DNA from 2 places in the Rhizobium sp. P1_E6 genome. Region 2 is predicted to be linked to the other one. Evidence: predicted binding sites of a transcription regulator. Region 2 holds the regulator's gene; the other holds the start of a gene.

Region 1 (7,352 bases), on a different contig from region 2:
TCCGGTCTCGTCTGCGGCGAGATTTGCTCCGGGCGAACGTCAATTGCAGCGCGGATTTATAGGAGCTTCTGCGCAAACGGCAACGCCTTTTTGCGGGGCGTTAGGCTGACGTTATGATCAGGATTTTGAGCGGATTTGCGCGTTATCCGATTAGTCGGGTGACGAAAAGTCTCATTTATGCGTTGTGGAAACGGTTCCACGCATACCATAGCATGCAATTCTCATAATTTAGGCTGCTGGGAGACCGAATTTCCCTGGCCGAAAAAATACATGGCACGCAAGTTTCGCGAAAGCCTCGCACGAAAACCGGGCTTTCCGATTGGTTGATTGAACGTTTAAGCATCCTGTTAAATAAAATATTTTCGAATCGCCTGAATAAAGAAAAGGGCGGCCCGAAGACCGCCCTTCCTGTTCCGGAGACCGGAATGGATGTCAGTGACGGCTTTCGCCTATCACATCATGTCCATACCGCCTGTTCAGCGCGCTTGACGCGCTGAACCACTTTGGATGATGGGCGGCTTTACGGACGATGCTGTGAAAGGCCGTTGGCCTATCACATCATGTCCATACCGCCCATGCCGCCCATGCCACCAGGCATTGCCGGAGCGTCCTTCTTCGGCAGCTCGGCGATCATGGCTTCCGTGGTGATCAGCAGCGAGGCAACCGAAGCTGCGTTCTGCAGAGCCGTACGGACAACCTTGAGCGGGTCGACGATGCCCATGGCGATCATGTCGCCATACTCGGACGTCTGGGCATTGTAGCCGTAGTTGTCTTCGTTCTTGTCGAGAACCTTGCCGACAACGATCGAAGCTTCGTCACCAGCGTTTTCTGCGATCTGGCGAACCAGAGACTGCAGAGCGCGGCGAACGATGTTGACGCCGGCTTCCTGATCCTGGTTTTCACCCTTGACAGTGATCTTCGTGGAAGAGCGCAGGAGAGCGATACCGCCGCCCGGGACGATGCCTTCCTGAACAGCAGCGCGCGTCGCGTTGAGAGCGTCGTCGATGCGGTCCTTCRTTTCCTTCACTTCGATTTCCGTCGAGCCGCCGACGCGGATAACGGCAACGCCGCCAGCGAGCTTGGCAAGACGTTCCTGCAGCTTTTCGCGGTCGTAGTCGGAGGTGGTTTCTTCGATCTGAGCCTTGATCTGGGCAACACGGCCTTCGATGTCGGACTTGGCGCCAGCGCCGTCGACGATCGTGGTGTTTTCCTTGGAGATCGAAACCTTCTTGGTACGGCCGAGCATGTCGAGGGTGACAGACTCAAGCTTGATGCCAAGGTCTTCGGAAATGACAGTGCCGCCCGTCAGGATGGCGATGTCTTCCAGCATGGCCTTGCGGCGGTCGCCGAAGCCCGGAGCCTTGACAGCAGCGATCTTCAGGCCGCCGCGCAGCTTGTTGACGACGAGCGTAGCAAGAGCTTCGCCTTCGACGTCTTCAGCGATGATGAGGAGCGGCTTGCCGGTCTGAACGACAGCTTCGAGAACCGGGAGCATGGACTGCAGGTTCGAGAGCTTCTTTTCGTGCAGCAGGATGAAAGCGTCTTCGAGGTCAGCAACCATCTTTTCCGGGTTGGTGACGAAGTACGGGCTCAGGTAGCCGCGGTCGAACTGCATGCCTTCGACGACTTCGAGCTCGGTTTCAGCGGTCTTGGCTTCTTCGACGGTGATGACGCCTTCGTTGCCAACCTTCTGCATGGCTTCAGCAATGTCGAGACCGACCTGCTTGTCGCCGTTTGCGGAGATCGTGCCGACCTGTGCAACTTCTTCCGACGTGGAGATCTTCTTGGCCTTGGCCTGGAGATCCTTGACGACTTCAGCAACAGCGAGGTCGATGCCGCGCTTCAGGTCCATCGGGTTCATGCCGGCTGCTACAGCCTTGTTGCCTTCGCGAACGATGGCCTGTGCAAGAACCGTGGCGGTCGTCGTGCCGTCGCCGGCAACGTCGTTGGTCTTCGAAGCAACTTCGCGGACCATCTGGGCGCCCATGTTTTCGAACTTGTCTTCGAGTTCGATTTCCTTGGCGACCGAAACACCGTCCTTGGTGATGCGCGGAGCGCCGAAGGACTTGTCGATAACGACGTTACGGCCCTTCGGACCAAGCGTGACCTTCACTGCGTCAGCGAGGATATCGACGCCGCGCAGCATCTTTTCGCGCGCGCTGCGGCCGAATTTTACTTCTTTAGCTGCCATTTTGAGAACTCCTGAAAAGGGGTGTCAGCGATTACAGGTGAAAGACATCCGGCTGATTAGCCGATGATGCCCATGATGTCGGCTTCCTTCATGATGAGAAGGTCTTCGCCGTCGATCTTGACTTCGGTGCCCGACCACTTGCCGAACAGAATGCGGTCGCCGGCCTTGACGTCCAGCGGAACGACCTTGCCGGATTCGTCACGAGCGCCGGAGCCGACGGCGACGATTTCGCCTTCCTGCGGCTTTTCCTTGGCGGTGTCCGGGATGATGATGCCACCCTTGGTCTTGGCTTCGGATTCAACGCGGCGAACGACGACGCGATCGTGAAGCGGGCGGAAATTGGTGCTTGCCATTGTCTAATCCCTCGATCAAATGACATTCGCGGACCGGGGTGGCCCACAATGGAGATGTTAGCACTCAACTCCTGTGAGTGCTAGCGCCGTGCATTTAGGGATGGCTCCAGAAGGAGTCAAGAAGAGCCCTCACGGATTTTTGTGCCGGAATTGTGGAGATGGCGGGATTTGTCCGACGTCGTTACCGAGCCGCGGCTGGTCCATCTTTCTCACAGCGCTGGTCGGGATGGCGCGCGCTTGGTCCTGCAGTGCTCGCCATCCTCCGTCACGCTGTTCCGCTCCAAGGTTAGATGGTGAAGAGCCTTGGCTTCTGTGGCTCGCGGCGTTCTTCGCTTGACGTAGAAATGCCTTGCCATCGAAGCCCGCCTTTGCAATGTCACCGGTGACCGAAAGCGAAGCAGGAAAGCGGAATGGCAAAGCGGATTGCGAACTTCTCCGAGATCACCGATCGATACGATGTGGTGCTCTGTGATGTCTGGGGCGTCGTCCATAACGGCGTCGATCCGTTTCCGAAGGCGGGCGAGGCGCTGGAGGCAGCCCGTGCGGCCGGCCTGACCGTCGTTCTCATCACTAATTCGCCGCGCGTCTCCTGGCAGGTCGTCGAGCAGCTGCGCCAGATCGGCGTGCCCGACAGCGCCTATGACCGCATCGTCACCTCGGGCGATGTCACGCGTACGCTGATTGCCGAAGGTCCGCGCAAGGTCTTCCTGCTCGGCCCCGAGCGCGACAGCCCGCTCCTTGAAGGCCTCGATATCGAGCGCGCCGCTGCCGGCGAAGCCACCTCCGTTGTCTGTACCGGCTTTTTCGACGACGAGACGCAGACGCCCGAGGACTACACGGACATACTGCTGGACTTCAAAGCTCGCAACGTGCCGATGATCTGCGCCAATCCCGATCTCGTCGTCGAGCGCGGTCACCGCATCATTCCCTGCGCCGGTGCCATGGCCGCCTATTATGAACAACTCGGCGGTTCCACCCGCATTGCCGGAAAACCGCACCGGCCGATCTATGAGGCGACGCTTGTCGCTGCCCGCGAGGTCCGCGGCGATTTCCCCATCGATCGCGTGTTGGCGATCGGCGACGGCATGCCGACGGATGTCCGCGGCGCCTTGAATTATGGGCTCGACCTTCTCTACATCAGCGGTGGTATCCACGCGAAGGAATATACGTTGAACGGCGAAACCGACGAGGCGATCCTCAACGCCTATCTCCAACGGGAAAAAGCCGCACCCAAGTGGTGGATGCCGCGCCTCGCATAAGAGAAAACAAGCCGATGACCGTTTTCCACCGCAATGAAACCCGCGATCCGCTGCCCGAGCATTTGAAGGGCGGCGTCATCGCCATCGGCAATTTCGATGGCGTTCATCGCGGCCATCAGTCGGTGCTGAACCGGGCGCTCGATATTGCCAGCGCGCGCGGGGTGCCGGCTCTCGTGCTGACCTTCGAGCCGCATCCGCGCACCGTCTTCAAGCCGGATGCGCCGGTCTTCCGGCTGACACCCGCGCCACTCAAGGCGCGCATCCTGGAAGAGCTGGGCTTCAACGCGGTCATCGAATATCCTTTCGATTACGAATTTTCCCAGCGCTCGGCGGAAGAGTTCATCCACTCCATCCTGAAGGACTGGCTCGGCGCGTCCGAGGTGGTGACCGGCTTCGATTTCCATTTCGGCCGCGGCCGCGAGGGTGGGCCTGCCTTTCTGATGGACGCCGGCAACAGATATGGGTTCGGCGTCACTCTGATCGACGCGTTCCGCGACGAGAATACCGACGTCGTCTCCTCGAGTCATATTCGTGCGCTGCTGAAGGAAGGCGATGTCTCCTCGGTCGCCGCCATGCTCGGCTATCGCTATACCGTGCAGTCGAAGGTCATTGACGGCGAGAAGCTCGGCCGTCAGCTTGGCTTTCCGACCGCCAACATGCGGCTGCCGCCAGAGGCGGAGCTTGCAGCAGGCATCTATGCCGTCCGCTTCCGCCTCGAAAACGGCAAGCTCCATAATGCGGTGGCGAGCTATGGCCGCCGCCCAACGGTGACGGAAAACGGCGCGCCGCTGCTCGAAACCTATCTCTTCGATTTCAGCGGCGATCTCTACGGCCAGACCTGTTCGGTGTCCTTCTTCGGCCATCTGCGTCCCGAACTGAGGTTCGACGGGCTTGATCCGCTCGTCGCGCAGATCAAGCGCGACGAGGAGGAGGCGAGGGCGCTTCTGTCAGGCGTCCGGCCGCTCGGCGAGCTGGATCGGAAGCTCTGTTTCGACTGAGCAATTCCAGCAAGTGCATAGCGGTTTTGCGTCCGGAATTGCATAATAACAAGGTCATGCTCAGGCCGTGCCGAGCGCTGGCTGAGCCTTCTGGCGCGGGAGTGGTGGAAAGGCGAGTGCAATGCCTGCCGCACCGAGCCCAACCAACGCGGAGCCGATGAAGAGCCACGAGTAGTTGGCATAGCTATCGTAGATCCAGCCGCCGATCAGCGGTCCGAAGGCCATGCCGATGCTGGATAGCATCGTCGCCGCCCCGAACACCGTGCCGATGATGCGCGGGCCGAAATATTCACGTGCAAGCACCGCATAGAGCGGCATCACCCCGCCATAGGCGCTGCCGAAGATCACGGCGAGTGCATAGAACTCCCCGAGCTTGCTGACGGCAAGATAGGTGGCAAGGGCTGCCGCTTGCACCAGCAAGCCCGCGATGATGACCGGCTTCACGCCGATCCGGTCCGCCAGCGTGCCGTAGACCAGGCGACCGCCGAGACCGGCCAGGCCCTCGACGCTATAGATGCTGACGGCAGCCATAGGAGCTACGCCACAGAGTGTCGCGTAGCTCACCATATGGAAGATCGGCCCGGAATGGGCAGCACAGCAGGCAAAGAAGGTAAGCCCGAGAACGATGAACTGCGGCGAGCGGAAAACCTTCCACAGATTTGGAGTTCCGCCATCGGTTGAGACGATGACCTCATGCGTATCCTGGGGCGGTGAGGGCCGGCGGCGCACAAGCAGGGCCGCGGGGATCATCAGGATGAGCGCACCGATGCCGATGATCATCATCGCCGGTCGCCATTCATAGGCGGTAATGAGCCAGCGTGCGAAGGGCGAAATCGTCATCGGTGCAACACCCATGCCCGCTGAAACCAGCGATACGGCAAGGCCGCGGTTCTCGTCGAACCACTCCGTGGTCGCTGCGATCATCGGCGCGAAGAAGGCGCTGGCCGAGAGGCCGACAAGCACGCCATAGGTCAACTGGAACTGTAAGAGCGTTTCCGCCCGGCTGGCGAGAACCAGTGCCAGCCCGAGAATGACGGAGCCGATCAGCACGACAGGGCGCGGCCCGTAGCGATCGCTGGCCGCGCCCCAGAAGAAGCCGCCGATACCCATGACGATGAAATTCAGCGTCATGGCGCTGGCAATGCCGGCATGCGACCAGCCGGTGGCATCGGCGATCGGCTGCTGGAAGATGGCGAGCGAAAACATGGCGCCGAGCGCCACGCACGTCATCAGTGCGCCGGCCGCGACGATAACCCAACGATAGGAACTGCTCATATCCTCATCACTCCTTGCGGGCGGGTTTGATCGGCATGATGAATTTTCGCTGCCCGTGTGTCAAAGACGTTCGGACAAAGGGGAATTCGACAGGGGTTTTGGATTTTTTGCATTGGGAGTAGCAAAACCGTAGCCATGGATGCCTACCGTTCGTTTTTTGATGCGGAAGGCATTCGGGTTGCGGCTTTTCACGAGGTTGCGGGTCCGAAATCCCTCTTCCTTTTCCGCTGAAAAGCGCTTATGAACCGGCCCGATGAGTAAATTCCGGCTGGCGCATTCGATACGAATTATCGGCCCGGTCTTCCGCGCGCGCTGAGCGGCCGGAAGGTCCGGGTTTTCGGCGCTTGGATTGAGCAAGCGCTTTCCGTCACCACAGATTTCATATCCGCGAGCCCTTGTCGGGCCGCCAGAAGCGATTGTTACACATGACCGAAACAGCCGAAAAGATCGATTACTCGAAGACCCTCTATCTGCCCGAGACGGATTTCCCCATGCGCGCCGGCCTGCCGCAGAAGGAGCCGGAACTCGTTGCCCGCTGGCAGCAGATGGATCTCTACAAGAAACTGCGTGCCTCGGCCGCCGGCCGCGAAAAATTCGTCCTGCACGACGGCCCGCCCTATGCCAACGGCAACATCCATATCGGCCACGCGCTGAACAAGATCCTCAAGGACGTCATCACCCGCTCCTTCCAGATGCGCGGCTACGACTCCAACTACGTTCCCGGCTGGGACTGCCACGGCCTGCCGATCGAATGGAAGATCGAGGAAGAGAACTATCGCGCCAAGGGCAAGGCCAAGCCTGACCTGACCGAGCCCTCGGCGATGATCGAATTCCGCCGCGAATGCCGCGCCTATGCCGAAAAGTGGATCGCCATCCAGGGTGCCGAATTCCAGCGTCTCGGTATCGTCGGCGATTTCGAAAACCCGTACCTGACGATGAACTTCCATGCGGAAAGCCGCATCGCCGGCGAACTGCTGAAGATCGCCAGGAGCGGCCAGCTTTATCGCGGCTCCAAGCCGATCATGTGGTCGGTCGTCGAGCGCACTGCGCTCGCGGAAGCCGAAGTCGAATACCACGACTACGAGAGCGACACGATCTGGGTGAAGTTCCCGGTCGCGGAAGGCCCTGCTGGTGTCAAGGATGCCTTCGTCGTCATCTGGACCACCACGCCCTGGACGATCCCCGGCAACCGGGCAATCGCCTATTCCTCGCGTGTTGCTTACGGCCTTTACGAAGTGACGGCTGCCGAGAACGATTTTGGTCCGCGTCCGGGCGA
Region 2 (7,352 bases):
CCAGCCATGCTTTTCTTCCGCGCTCATCTCGCCGAACGTCACATCATAGCCTTCCGGCTGGAAAACCGGATCATAGCCGAAACCCTGCATTCCGCGCGGCGGCCAGGCGACGGTGCCTTCCACTTCGCCGCGGAAAAGCTCGGTATGGCCATCCGGCCAGGCAAGGCAGAGCACGCTGACGAAACGCGCGGTGCGCTGTTCGGGCTTCTTGGCGCCGGCCTTTTCCAGTGCCTTCTCGACCTTTTCCATCGCCATGCCAAAATCGCGGGTGCCGTTGCCGGTCTCCGCCCAGTCGGCCGTGTAGACACCCGGATCGCCGCCGAGTGCATCGACGACGAGACCCGAATCGTCAGAAAGCGCCGGCATGCCCGAGGCTTCAGCCGAGGCGAGCGCCTTGATCGTCGCATTTTCCTCGAAGGTCGTCCCGGTTTCCTTGGGTTCGATGAAATTGAGTTCGGCAGCCGATTTGGCGGTAAAGCCGAGCGGCCCGATCAGATCCTGAATCTCGCGGATCTTGCCCTGGTTATGGCTGGCAACGACAATGGTCTTGGTTTCGAGCTTACGCATAAAATATCCTTATTCCATGCCCCAGATTTTCGCCTCCGCGCATTCCAGGCTGTTGCCATCAGGATCGCGGAAATAAATCGATCGGCCGCCCTGCGGCCAGTGAACCTCGGATTCGATACCGATACCGGCTGCCTGCAGCTTCCTGGCCATCTGATCGAGATAATCTCCCGAAACCCTGAAGCAGGCATGGCCCTTTCCGGTCGTGCCATGCGGCGGAACCTGCAGACTGTCAGGTGCCGGCGGCTTCATCGTTTCCTTCGGGTTAAAGATCAGCAGTACGCCCGATCCGCACCGGAAGAACACATGGCGGTTGCCCGACCGTGCGATCTTCTCGAGACCCAGCACATTCCCGTAGAAGGCTTCAGCCGCATCGAGATCTGCGGCATAAAGCGCGGTTTCAAGAATGCCTTCGATCGGGTGGGCCATTACCGCCTCTTGGTCCGGCTGTCCCCGAAACGGGGACAAGGAAAATTCATTGATAGGCCCGAACGGATGCCCTCAGGCGATTGCCTGCTTCTGCAGGTCCACCAGTTCGGCGATACCGGCCTTGGCAAGGCCCATCAGCGAAGAAAATTCTTCCTCGGTGAAAGGCGTGCCTTCCGCCGTGCCCTGAATCTCGACGATACCGCCGGCGCCCGTCATGACGAAATTGGCATCGGTTTCGGCAGAAGAATCTTCGAGATAGTCGAGGTCGATAACCGGCTGGCTGGCGAAGATGCCGCAGGAGATCGCCGCGACATGATCCTTCAGGACGCGGTCGGCCTTGATCATGTTGCGGGTTTCCATCCAGCGCAGGCAGTCGTAAAGCGCAATCCAGGCCCCGGTGATGGAGGCCGTACGCGTGCCGCCATCCGCCTGGATAACGTCGCAGTCGAGCGTGATCTGGCGCTCGCCGAGCGCGGTCAGGTCGACCACAGCGCGCAGCGAACGGCCGATGAGGCGTTGGATCTCCTGCGTGCGGCCACCCTGTTTGCCGGTAGCGGCTTCGCGCTTCATACGCTCGCCTGTCGCGCGCGGCAACATGCCGTATTCGGCGGTAACCCAGCCCTTGCCGCTATTGCGCAGCCATGGCGGTGTCTTGTCTTCAAGGCTTGCCGTGCAGAGCACATGCGTATCGCCGAATTTCACCAGGCAGGAGCCTTCGGCATGCTTGGAAAAATTGCGCTCGAAGGAGACCTTGCGCATCTGGTCTGTTTTTCTGCCTGAAGGCCGCATTCTCTTCTCCTGAAACATGATGCCGAAAAGCGTGAGCGGGTCCCGGCAATGCCATGCCTGCATCTGTATTGTCGCCCGCTTCTACGATTGGCTGCGTGCATTTGCAAATTCCCTTTTGCCACGGGGGTAAGTTTGGCTATATTTCCCGGATATCATTCAGTACGGGTGCGAAAGTTCATGAGCTACAGGTCGACATCGGTTTCGGATGCCGTGGCCGCGCTGGATGAACGATCCAAGGAAATCTTCCGACGTATCGTCGAAGGTTATCTGGAGCACGGCGAACCGTTGGGTTCCCGCAATCTGTCACGTCTTCTGCCCATGTCACTGTCGCCCGCCTCTGTGCGCAATGTCATGAGCGACCTGGAAGAACTGGGGCTCATCTATTCGCCGCATGTCAGTGCCGGCCGCCTGCCCACGCAGGTGGGGCTGCGCTTCTTTGTCGATGCCTTCATGCAGGTCGGCGATCTCTCTGTCGAGGAGCGCGCCAGCATCGACCGACAGGTGCGGGCCGGAAACCGCGACAATCCCGTGGAATCGATGATGAACGAGGCAAGTCGCATGCTCTCGGGCATTTCGCGCGGCGCCGGCCTCGTCATCACGTCCAAGAGCGATTCGGTGCTGAAGCATGTCGAGTTCATCCGCCTGGAGCCTACCAAGGCTCTGGCCGTGCTTGTCGGTGATCACGATCAGGTGGAAAACCGAATCATCGAGCTGCCTGCGGGCGTTACCTCTTCGCAGCTCACCGAAGCCGCAAATTTCCTCAACGCGCACATGACCGGGCAAACGCTGCCGGAATTGCGCCTGCAATTGAGCCGACTGAAAGATGAAGTTCGCCACGAGCTCGATGCGCTGTCGCGGGATCTCGTGGAGCGTGGCATTGCCGTATGGGCCGGCAACTCGGACGAGACAAAGCCAGCGCAACTCATCATCCGCGGCCGCGCAAACCTGCTGGAAGGCGTGGGCGGGGCGGAAGACCTCGACCGTCTGCGCCTGCTCTTTGACGACCTGGAGAAGAAGGACAGCTTGATCGAGCTCCTGAACCTTGCTGAAAGCGGACCCGGCGTGCGCATCTTCATCGGTTCGGAGAACAAGCTCTTCTCGCTTTCCGGTTCCTCCCTGATCGTTGCCCCCTATCGCGATGACGACGACCGCATTGTCGGAGCGGTGGGCGTGATTGGCCCCACGCGGCTTAATTATTCCCGCATCGTGCCGATGGTGGACTATACGGCCCAGCTCGTGTCGCGCCTTTCGCGCGGATCTCTCTGATCCCTCACGCGAAACCGGCTGAATTTCAGCTTCTTCGTCACGCAGACTTGATTTTTTCCGGCCAAACATCGATATCGGGCGCATCTGAGAATATATGAACCGGAGACCGTCATGACTGATGAAACGACGCAAAACGGACCTGACGCAGCTGCGGCAGAAGCCGCAGCCGACGCTGCCGCAAACGTCGAGAATGAAGCCGTGAAGGAAGCAGCTGCAAGCGAACCAGATCCGCTTGAGCTTCTGAAGGCCGAGAATGCCGAACTGCGCGACCGCTATTTGCGGCTCGCGGCCGAAATGGACAATCTGCGCCGCCGCACGGAGCGCGAGGTCAAGGATGCCAAGTCCTATTCCGTCGCAGGCTTCGCTCGCGACATGCTGGCCGTCTCGGACAACCTGCGCCGCGCGCTCGACGCCATTCCTGCCGAAGTGAAGGAAACGGCCGATGCCGGCCTGACCACGCTGATTGAAGGTGTGGATATGACCGAGCGTTCAATGCTCTCGGCTCTCGAGCGCCACGGCGTTCGCAAGCTGGAGCCGGTTGGCCAGAAGTTCGACCCGAACTTCCATCAGGCGATGTTCGAAGTGCCGAATACCGAAGTGCCGAACAATACGGTCGTGCAGGTGGTGCAGGCCGGTTTCTCCATCGGCGAACGCGTGCTGCGCCCGGCCATGGTCGGCGTTGCCAAGGGTGGTCCGAAACTCGTCGAAGCCGAGGCCAACTCGGTGCTGGACGAGAAGGACGCCTAAGACGATAAGGACGCCCGACAATTAAGAAAAGGCCGCGCTGGCGGCCTTTTCTGTTCCTGTCTAACCTTGGTGGATCATATCCGCGCGAAGCGCTCGATCAGCAGATCGAAGAATCCGTCGGCATCCACGTGGCGCATGACCTTCGCATTGCGCTTGCGGTCGGTCACATGCCACCAGTCGACGACCGTCATGCCGACTGTCAGCTCCGACGTCACCTCGATCTCGACATTGCAGTCCCGGCCCTTGAAGAGTTCGGGTTTCAGCAGGTAGGCCACCGTCGTCGGGTCGTGCAGCGGGCCGCCGTCCGAGCCGTATTTTTCGATGTCGAAGCGCTCGAAGAATTCCAGCATCTCCACCATCGCCTTGGCCGGCGCGGTGCCGATCTCGGCCATCCGCTTCACCCGGTCCTTGCGGGTCAGAAGCTGGTGCGTGACGTCGAGCGGCATCATGACGACAGGCACGCCCGAGCGAAACACAATGTCGGCCGCTTCCGGATCGACGTAGATGTTGAATTCCGCAGCCGGCGTGATATTGCCGCCTTCAAAGAAACCGCCACCCATCATCACAAGCTCGCGGATACGCGGAATGATGTCGGGCGCCTTCCGGAAAGCCATGCCGATATTGGTCAGCGGTCCGAGCGTACAGAGCGTGACGGTGCCTTCCGGCTCGCGTCGCAGCGTTTCGATAATGAAGTCGACGGAATGCTGTGCCTGCAGCGGCATCGTCGGCTCGGGAAGGGTCGGGCCATCGAGGCCGGTCTTGCCATGCACATGCTCGGCGGTAACCAGCTTGCGGGCGATCGGCCGGTCGGCGCCGGCAAAGACCTTGATGTCAGTCCGCTCGCAAAGCTCGCAGATGATGCGCGCGTTGCGGCTCGTCAGAGACAGCGGCACATTGCCGGCGACGGTAGTGATGCCCAGCACGTCAAGCTCTTGCCTGCTGCCGAAGGCCAACATGATCGCGGCGGCATCGTCCTGGCCGGGGTCGGTGTCGATAATGATTTTTCTCGGTTCTGCCATCCGAATCGTTCCATCCTCTGGTGCGCGTCGCTCTGGCATGCACCTTCTCATTGTCTTCATGCTCCCGTAACAAATCAGCACATCGCGCCGGGGCATGTTTTGATGCGGGGCGTTGCGTCCTTTGTCAAGGAAGCGGTCTTGTGAGGCTTCGCCTTAAAATGGGGGAGGCCTGGTTGGGTGGCCATCGCGCCTTGCAGCGGGCAACCGTCGTTCCCATATTAGCGGTACCCGGATGCTGCTTGTGAGGTCCGGAGAGGTCGCTTGCATCAAGGACTTTGGAAGATGAGTCGCATTACCCCTTTCGCCAGCCCGCTACTTCTGGGCTTCGATGCCATGGAAAAGACGCTTGAGCGGATTTCCAAGGCAAGCGACGGATATCCACCCTATAACATAGAACGCATCGCGGCAGGTTACGACGCGCCTGAACGGCTCCGCATCACGCTTGCCGTTGCCGGTTTCAGCGAAGAAGACCTCGATGTTTCCACTGAGGAAAACCAGCTTCTGATCCGTGGCCGCCAGGTCGATCAGGGCGAGCGCGATTATCTCTATCGCGGCATTGCGGCCAGGCAGTTCCAGCGCACCTTCGTTCTCGCCGATGGCATGCAGGTTCTAAGCGCAAGCCTCAAGAACGGTCTGCTGTCGGTTGATCTAATTCGCCCGGAACCGGCCCGCATGGTCAAGAAAATTAACATTTCGGTTTCACAGTAGCACAACGGTTTGCTGAACCGTTGGTCCCTTCTCCCGGAGGAACAGGAATGTTGATGAAAGAAGCCACGTCGCGTTTGACCAAGTCCGAACTTGCCGGCATCGGCAATGGCGAGGTCGCCTATATCCGCAAAATACGCAACGAAGAGGTTGCAAGGTGCTTCCCTGAGGCGCCGGATATCGATCCAAGCGTTGATCTCTGGGCATTGTTCGGCGCCGATGGTACGCCGATCCTGCTGACGGATAACCGCTCCAGCACCTTCTTCAAGGCTGCCGAAGACGAGCTGAAGACGGTCAGCCTGCATTGATCACGACCGGCCTGCCGCAGGGCTGGCCGTCAGAATGCATGTGTGAATAAGGGCAATGGGCGATGCAAGGGCCACATGCGGGTCCCTTGCCCATGCGTATAGCCGCCTTCCAGCGTTTTCCCGTTTTCGACAACGCTGAGACTGCGGCCGATGCGATATCGAGCGATTTGCTCTGAGCCGATGCGCGTGGCGTCGATCTTGCTCTCTTTCCGAATCCTCCCGGGACATACGACCAGCAGCGCTTGGTTGAGAGCCGTGCGGTATAGCTCGGCAGTCCGGCATTCTTTCGATCCTCGAAAACCTTCCGGCGACAAGGGCAACCGCCGTCATCGGCTGTTCCGAACGCCGTGGCGATCTCGTAGACTAGGTCAGACGCGCTTGAACGTGAGATAGGCCGAGGAGCGGCCTTCGCGGCGCGCCTTGGCTTCATAGCGGGTGCTCGGCCAGCCTTCATAGGGCGTCAGCCAGTCGGCGGCATTTTCCGCCATCCATTCAAAGCCGCCATGGTCGCGGCATTTCAACAGAGTCCAGTTCACATAGGTGTCGATATCCGAGGCGAAGCAGAAGAGCCCGCCTGGCTTCAGCACGCGGTGGAAACGGTCGAGATTGGTCTTCGAGACGAAGCGCCGCTTCCAGTGCTTCCGCTTCGGCCAGGGGTCCGGATAGAGCAGGTCGATCTGATCGAGGCAATGATCGGGAAGCCAGTCGAGGAGCTGCGTCGCGTCGTCATTGTAGACGCGCACGTTGCGCGCACCCGTTTCGTCGACGCGCGCCAGCAGCTTCTGCATGGAGTTCACAAAAGGCTCGACGCCGATAAAGCCCGTTGACGGTGTTTCCAGCGCGCGATGAATGAGATGTTCCCCGCCGCCGAAGCCGATCTCCAGCCGCATTCTTTCGACCGGATCAGGGAAGAGATTCATCGGCGGCTCCGGGGGAGCCGCCGAAAGGTCGATGAGGAATGCCGGGAGCAGGGTAGTGAGCCTTTCGGCCTGCTGTTCGCGCAGCGCCTTCCCCTTGCGGCGACCGAAGAAGGCTTCGGTCGCGCGGCCCCGGCGTTCCATGTCCGTCATGCAGCAGCCTTGGTCTTGACGGCGTCCTTGAGGCCCTTCACGAGATCCGTGCGCTCCCAGGAGAACGAGCCGTCGCGGCCGGCCTTGCGCCCGAAATGGCCGTAAGCCGAGGTCTTGGCATAGATCGGCTTGTTCAGGTCGAGGTGACGGCGAATGCCCGACGGCGACAGGTCCATGTTCTCGCGGATCGCAGCTTCGACCTGGTCCTCGGAAACACCCTTGCCGGTGCCGTGCAGGTCGACATAGATCGACAGCGGCTGGGCAACGCCGATAGCGTAGGAGAGCTGGATCGTGCAGCGGTCGGCAAGGCCGGCGGCTACGACGTTCTTGGCGAGGTAGCGGGCAGCATAGGCGGCCGAACGGTCGACCTTGGTCGTGTCCTTGCCGGAGAACGCGCCGCCGCCATGCGGAGCAGCGCCGCCATAGGTGTCGACGATGATCTTGCGGCCGGTAAG

The links. The regulator HrcA, encoded in region 2, represses chaperone genes, less so after heat shock. The targets are predictions, from matches to a motif close to GTTAGCACTCNCNNNNNGNGAGTGCTAAC.
Region 1: a site for HrcA is predicted at 2,601-2,629, ahead of groES (co-chaperone GroES). Genes of this name have one in related genera too.

The regions. Positions count from the first base shown of each region.
Region 1 is NZ_JBFUBG010000013.1:24,441-31,792, forward strand. Features, by position in the region: gene groL (chaperonin GroEL) at 554-2,191, opposite strand; gene groES (co-chaperone GroES) at 2,248-2,544, opposite strand; gene AC1D35_RS09670 (TIGR01459 family HAD-type hydrolase) at 2,955-3,803, shown strand; gene AC1D35_RS09675 (bifunctional riboflavin kinase/FAD synthetase) at 3,818-4,801, shown strand; gene AC1D35_RS09680 (MFS transporter) at 4,862-6,076, opposite strand; gene AC1D35_RS09685 (hypothetical protein) at 6,137-6,433, opposite strand; gene ileS (isoleucine--tRNA ligase) at 6,502-7,352, shown strand, end outside.
Region 2 is NZ_JBFUBG010000067.1:2,702-10,053, forward strand. Features, by position in the region: gene rdgB (RdgB/HAM1 family non-canonical purine NTP pyrophosphatase) at 1-567, opposite strand, end outside; gene AC1D35_RS25090 (VOC family protein) at 577-993, opposite strand; gene rph (ribonuclease PH) at 1,066-1,782, opposite strand; gene hrcA (heat-inducible transcriptional repressor HrcA) at 1,960-3,048, shown strand; gene grpE (nucleotide exchange factor GrpE) at 3,160-3,795, shown strand; gene AC1D35_RS25110 (nucleoside hydrolase) at 3,870-4,814, opposite strand; gene AC1D35_RS25115 (Hsp20 family protein) at 5,097-5,522, shown strand; gene AC1D35_RS25120 (BQ00720 family protein) at 5,570-5,827, shown strand; gene trmB (tRNA (guanine(46)-N(7))-methyltransferase TrmB) at 6,196-6,897, opposite strand; gene metK (methionine adenosyltransferase) at 6,894-7,352, opposite strand, start outside.